2 regions of the Aeromicrobium sp. S22 genome follow, and region 2 is predicted to be linked to the other one. Evidence: predicted binding sites of a transcription regulator. Region 2 holds the regulator's gene; the other holds the start of a gene.
What was found. Region 2 encodes LexA, which represses DNA repair genes until DNA is damaged. Its sites were predicted from a motif close to TCGAACANNTGTTCGA; they were not measured.
Positions count from the first base shown of each region.

Region 1 (3,407 bases), 1.1 Mb from region 2:
TCGGCGAGGTAGCCCGCTCCGCCGCAGGCCTCCCGGGCCTCCTGGATGGCCTTCGTCGCGTGCCAGGTCTGGGCGGCCTTCAAGCCTGCGGCCCGGCCCTCCAGCTCGCGCTGCTGGTGCGGCGGTGGCGGATCCTCCGAGCTCTGGATGCGGTCCATCCGAGCGACGAGCTGGTTCTGCGCGAAGCGCATCGCATAGGACTTGGCGATCAGTGGGAGCAGGCGTCGCTGGTGCATGCGGTAGTCCATCAGGAGGACCTCGTGCTCCGCGTCCGGACCGAACTGGCGGCGCTTGAGCGCGTACCGGCCCGCGATGCTGAGCGCGACCTCGGTCGCGGCGCTGGCCGACCCGCCGACGCTGATACGACCGCGGATCAGCGTGCCCAGCATCGTGAAGAACCGGGCGTTGGAGCTCTCGATGGGCGAGGAGTACGTGCCGCCCTCGTCGACCTGGCCGTACTTGTTGAGCAAGTTCTCGCGCGGGATGCGCACGTGGTCGAACTCGATGCGCCCGTTGTCGACCGCTCCGAGGCCACCCTTGTGCTTGTCGTCCGAGGTGGTGATGCCGGGCAGGTCGTTGCCCTCATCGTCACGCAGCTGGACGACGAAGCAGTGCACGCCGTAGCCCTCGCCCTTGGTGATGAGCTGGGCGAACACCGCGGCGTACTGGGCATGTGCCGCCGCGCCGCCGATGTAGTCCTTGCGGGAGGACGGCGTGGGGGAGTGGATGACGAACTCCTGCGTCGCCGGGTCGTACGTCGCGGTGGTCTCGAGGCTCTGGACGTCGCTGCCGTGACCGGTCTCGGTCATCGCGAAGCAGCCGAGGATGTCGAGGTTGATCAGGCCGGGGATGTACGCCTGGTGGTGCCGCTCGGTGCCGAGGTTCTCGATCGCCCCGCCGAACAGGCCCCACTGCACGCCGGCCTTGACCATCAGCGACAGGTCGAACTGCGCCAGCATCTCGATGCCGGTGACCGCCATGCCGGGATCGCCCGTGCCCCCGCTGGACACGCGGAAGCCCGCAGCCGGGATGCCCGTGGGCACCAGCTTCTTCATCTGCTCCAGGACCCGCGCCCGGGCCTCGTCGAGGGTCAGGTCGTGGTCGTACGCCAGGTCCATCTCGGCCAGCTCCTTGCGGGACTGCTCCCGCACGTGGCGCCACTTGCCGTCGAGGGCGATACGAAGGTTGTCGCTGAGCGTCATGCGGCAACCGTACTAGCGGGGTCGTTCGCCGGCAGCAGGTCATCGGCAGCAGCGGGGACGCGCGACACACGTCTCACCATTCGAACAGATGTTCGACTATGTCGCTCGATCGGAGTAAGGTGGTGGTCATCGAGGGGGAACATCGCAACAGCCCTCGAGCCGACTGGGACTGACTGTGACTGGCCCGCGGCGCCTGATGCTGGAGGGCGCCGTCTCGACACGGGCGAAAGCGTGCGACGACCGCTTCTCCAAGGACGTCCCATGTCTGCGCAGCTCGTCGATCAGCTCCCTCACCCGCTTCAGGGTGGGGTCGCAGCGATCGAGGACGCGCTGGACCGGATGCGGGTCGAGGCGTGGACGGGGCTCGAGCCGGGTGTGGTGCGAGAGCTGGCCGAGCGGCTGCTCCGGATCGAGGCACGAGTGCGCGCCCAGCAGCTGGCCGCGACCCGGGCTCTGGAGGCGTCGGGCCTGGCCAAGCAGGTCGGCGCGACGTCCACCGGGGCGATGCTGGCCCGATCGTTCGGTGGTGACCGGCGCGCGGGTGAGGCGATGGTTCACCAAGCCAAGGCGCTGGAGGGAGCACCCGCGACCGAGCAGGCCCTGGCCGGTGGGCGGATCGGCGCGAAGCAGGCCGAGGTCATCGCCGGCGCCATCAAGGAGCTGCCCGACGACACCACCGCCGAGCAGAAGCAGGCCTGCGAGGACACGCTGATCGGCGACGCCGCCCGCTACTCGCTGCCGGACCTGCGCTCGCGCTCCAAGCGGATCACCGACCAGTTCAGGCCCGAGGCAGAGGTCGACGCGGCCGAGAACGACTCGCTGGAGGCTCAGGAAAAGCGGGCCTGGTCGAAGTCGCAGTTCTGGGCCCGTCCCAACGGCGACGGCACCACCACCGGCGGATTCACCCTGCCCGACGCCCAGGCCGACATGCTCACCACCGCGATCAAGGCTGTCTCTGCGCCCAGGCGCGACCACCTGCGCGACCACCCGGGAGCCCAGCCAGACGGTGGACCGGACGGCGGGTCGACGGCGTCGATCTACGACCGCGACCTCGACCACCGCACCCGCCTCGGCATGGGGTTCGCCGAGGTCTGCTCCCGGCTGCCCGGACACTTGCTGCCCGGCCGCTCGGGGCTCGGCGCCACCTTGATGGTCCGCCTCGACCTCGACACCCTCGTGCGCGGCGTCAAGGCGGCCACCCTGTCGACCGGCACCCGTATCTCCGCCTCGCAGGCGCGGCTCATGGCCTGCCACCTGGGTCTCGTCCCGCAGGTCTTCGGCGGGCGTTCCCTGCCGTTGGACCACGGCCACGAGCAACGGCTGTTCACGCGGGCGCAGAAGCAGGCCCTCGCCGCTCGCGACCACGGGTGCGTCTTCCCCGGTTGCGATCGACCACCCGAGGACTGCGAAGGGCACCACTGGCGCCAACCCTGGGCCACCGGCGCCACCACGACCCTCGACGACGGCGTCCTGCTCTGCGCCCATCATCACCGCCTCGTCCACCAGGACGGCTGGCTCATCCGCGACACCGCCGACGGGCACATCGAGCTGCGCCACCCCGCCGCCGGCACGTGGCAGCGCAACCACCGCTGGCGACCGTGAGACGCCCGTCAGCGGGAGAGCTCTGTCCGGTGCCGGATAGGTCGAGGGGTCGGCGAGTGTTAAATTTCCTCCTGCCGTTCGGCACAACTCCATGCACCCATGGCCAGGGGAAGCCGGTCCAAGTCCGGCGCTGACCCGCAACCGTAGGCCACGTCCAGTGGCAAGCCGGAGCACCTGCCGTGGGGACGACCGATCCACGCTGTCGAGGAACACACGCGGACGGGCTCACGCCCTGTCCGTAGCAGCGGGAGGGAACCCTTGTGAAAAGCACCATCCTGCGCGGCATCGCGACGCTGGCCCTCGTCCCCGTCCTGGTCGCCTGCTCGTCCGACGAGACATCCGCGCCACCCGATGCCGGGCCCAACGAGCACCAGACGGCAGCGGTGTCCTGGCTCGCCGCACAACCGGCCGATGACGGACTCTTCACGAGCCACTTCGCCGACGTGGAGACCGGCGAGGCGTCTGCCTTCGTCGACTACGGCCTCAACCTCGACCTCTACTCGGCGCTCGAGGAGCTCGGTGACGACGCTGCCGCGGAGAAGGTCTATCAGTCCACGATCGAGCACGCCGATGACTACACCGACCCGCCGGGCGGCACCCGGT
Region 1 covers NZ_WJWV01000001.1:421,468-424,874, forward strand. Annotated here, with positions in the region: gene GEV27_RS02075 (acyl-CoA dehydrogenase) at 1-1,202, opposite strand, end outside; gene GEV27_RS02080 (HNH endonuclease signature motif containing protein) at 1,464-2,804, shown strand; cobalamin riboswitch at 2,867-3,001, shown strand; gene GEV27_RS18195 (prenyltransferase/squalene oxidase repeat-containing protein) at 3,065-3,407, shown strand, end outside.
Region 1: a site for LexA is predicted at 1,283-1,298, ahead of GEV27_RS02080 (HNH endonuclease signature motif containing protein). Genes of this name have one in related genera too.

Region 2 (3,407 bases):
TTGTAGATCCGACGGGTGCCGAACATCCCGACCAGCTCCTCGGCCACCCTCGTCGGGGTCAGCATGACGCCCGCCGCGAGGATCTCGCGCGCACCCCCGTTGACGTCGAAGCCCTCGACCATCTTGGTGTCGACGCCGTCGGGGCAGATCGCGTGGACCCGGATGCGGTCGGCGTGCAGCTCGGAGGCGAGCGACGTGGTCAGCGACAGCACCGCGGCCTTCGTGGCCGCGTACACACTGAGCCCCGGCACCGGGGCGTGCGCGCTGAGCGAGGCCAGGATCCCGATCTCACCGCCACGGATCCCCTCGGACGCCTGGTTGCGGAACGCGTCGGCTGCGGCGCGTACGCCCCACATCACGCCGAGGACGTTGACGTCCACCATCAGGCGTACCTGGTCGACCGACAGCGAGGTGAGATCGCCGTCCGCGCCGACCCCCGCGTTGCAGACCCAGGCGCCGAGCGGCGCGATCTGCCGGGCACGCTCGGCGATCTCGCGGTTGGCGGCCGGATCCGTGACATCGAGCCGCATCCCGGCAACCGCGCCGATCTCTCGCGCCGTGCGCTCGGCGCCCTCACCGTCGACGTCTGTGACGAGGACCTCGTAGCCACGACCCACGAGCTCGATCGCGATCGCCCGGCCGATGCCCCGCGCACCTCCCGTGACGACGGCCGAACGAGGACTACCGGGCTTCACGAGGGTCTTGGGCACCGGCCAACGATAGGGGCAGGGCGTCGCGACACGCCATCGAACATATGTTTGAACATCGGGTGTGATCCGCGTTAACCTCTAGCCATGACCGATGATCGCAACGCAGACGTCACCGAGCTCCCCGACGGACCCGCCGACTCCTCCGGACTGACCGCGCGCCAGCGCAAGGTGCTCGAGTTCCTGCGCGACGAGATCGAGAAGCGGGGCTACCCGCCCAGCATGCGCGAGATCGGTGCCGCCGTCGGCCTGACCAGCACGTCGTCGGTCGCCCACCAGCTGCGCGCACTCGAGGGGCTCGGCTACGTCAAGCGCGACCCCAACCGTCCGCGGGCACTGGAGATCTTCCTCCCGGACGTCCTGGCGGCCCGGCGCTCGATGAGCGCGGCTCCCGAGCCGGCCGGCAGCTCGGCACCGTTCGACGAGACCGGCATCAACGACGCCGCCCCGTCCGCGGTCAACATCCCGATGGTCGGTCGCATCGCCGCCGGCGGCCCGATCCTGGCCGAGGAGCGGGTCGAGGAGATCTTCCCGATGCCCAAGTCCCTGGTGGGCGACGGCACGCTGTTCATGCTCGAGGTCTCGGGCGACTCCATGATCGATGCGGCCATCTGCAGCGGCGACTATGTCGTGATCCGTCAGCAGCCCGACGCCGAGAACGGTGAGATCGTCGCCGCGATGCTCGACGGCGAGGCCACGGTCAAGACGTTCCAGCGCAAGGACGGCCAGGTCTGGCTGCTCCCGCACAACGACGACTACTCCCCCATCGACGGCACCCACGCCACGATCCTGGGCAAGGTCACCGCGGTCATCCGCCGGGTCTGAGGCCCTGCGCACCGCCCCGCCCCCGGGGCGGTGGATCCACCACCGTTTGAGGCCGAATTCTGGCTCAGACGGTGGCGTAAGCACCGACCCGGGGGCGGGCGCGGGGTGGGGAGGCGGTCAGCTGGCGTGGGCCTGGCGGGCTTCCCAGGCGCTGGAGACCATGTCGGCCACCGAGTGGCGCATGGTCCAGTCCAGGTCGCGGGACGCCAGCTCGCCCGAGGCGACGATGCGCGCGGGGTCGCCCGGACGCCGCTCGGTGATCTCGGGCTCGAACGCGATGCCGGTCGCGTCGGCGACGGCGGTCATGATCTCGCGGACGGAGACGCCGTCGCCGCTGCCGAGGTTGTAGACCGGTTCCAACGTCTCGCCGACGAGCAGCTTCTGCGCCGCGACGACGTGGGCGTCGGCCAGATCTGCGACGTGGATGTAGTCGCGGACGCACGTGCCGTCGGGGGTCGGGTAGTCGTTGCCGTTGATGCGCGGCGTGCGCCCATCGAGCAGCGCCTCGATGACCAGCGGGAACAGATTGTGGGGGCTCGTGTCGTAGAGGTCCGGCACCGCGGAGCCGACGACGTTGAAGTAGCGCAGCGACGTGTGGTGCAAGGGGAACGCCCGGGCGGCATCGCGCAGCAGCCACTCCCCGATCAGCTTGCTCTCACCGTAGGGCGACTCGGGCGCGGTCGGCGTCTGCTCGGTGACCAGCTCGACGTCGGGGGTCCCGTAGACCGCGGCGCTCGAGGAGAAGACGATCTTGTCGACGTCCGCCTCGTGCATGGCCTGCAGCAGGCTGACCGTGCCCTGGACGTTCTGCTCGTACGTGTGCAGCGGACGCTGCACCGAGACGCCCGCGTACTTGAATCCCGCGAGGTGGACGACCGCGTCGACGTCGTGCTCGACCATGGCCTTGGCGACGACGGTGGTGTCCAGGATGTTGTGGTCGATCAGCACGACGTCCTCGGGTACGAACTCGCGGTGACCGCTGGAGAAGTCGTCCACGACCACGCAGTCCAGGCCGGCGAGCCGGAACGCGCGGACGATGTGTGAGCCGATGTAGCCGGCGCCGCCGGTGACCAGGACTGTCATGTCACCACCCTCTCAGGTTCGCGGTCAGCCCTTGAAGCGCAGGGTGCCGACGTTGTAGCCGCGGCCGGCCTTCACGGTGATCGAGTGGCGGCCGCTGAACGTGCGCCCGATGCCGCGCCACGAGTCGGAGTTGACCGAGATCGTCCACTTGCCCGACGGCAGACCGGCGACGTAGAAGACGCCCTTGCTGTCGGTGATGTCGGTGCGGATCACGCGGGTGCCGGCCGAGGACGAGAGGCGGACCATGATCTCCTTGTTGGTCTTGCCCTTCGCGCGGGTGACCCGGCCCTTGACGACCGCTCCGATCGGGTTGCGGCTCGTCTTCTTGGTGACCGTGCGGCCCGTGCCGGAGATGTCCATCGTGTTGACGGTGCCCGCGCCGTGCGCCTTGCAGTAGCCGCGGTACATCCAGCCCTTGTAGCCCCGGACGATCTTGTTCTGCTCCGCGCCCGTGGCGGGGTTGGGCTGGACGGTGCGCGCGATGCGCTCGAAGCCGCCGTTGGCGTTGCCGGACAGGTCGCGCAGGCGCTTGAACGCCTTCCACTTCTCCGAGCCGCGGTCCAGGCCCTTGAAGTACAGGCTGTTGTCCTTGAACTTGCTCGGGTACCAGTCCGAGCAGCCGGTGCGCCGGCCCACCTCGACCCAGTAGCGTCCCGGGGCGAGGTTCTTGAACGTCCGGTTGCCCGATGCCGACGCCTGTCCCTCGGCCACGACGGGCGCGTCGAGCACCGGGACGTTGGGGACCTTCTCGCGCAGCCGGATCCAGCGGTCGCCCTGACCGGTGGGCTTGTA
Region 2 covers NZ_WJWV01000001.1:1,510,447-1,513,853, reverse strand. Annotated here, with positions in the region: gene GEV27_RS07465 (SDR family oxidoreductase) at 1-710, opposite strand, end outside; gene lexA (transcriptional repressor LexA) at 795-1,532, shown strand; gene galE (UDP-glucose 4-epimerase GalE) at 1,650-2,615, opposite strand; gene GEV27_RS07450 (hypothetical protein) at 2,640-3,407, opposite strand, start outside.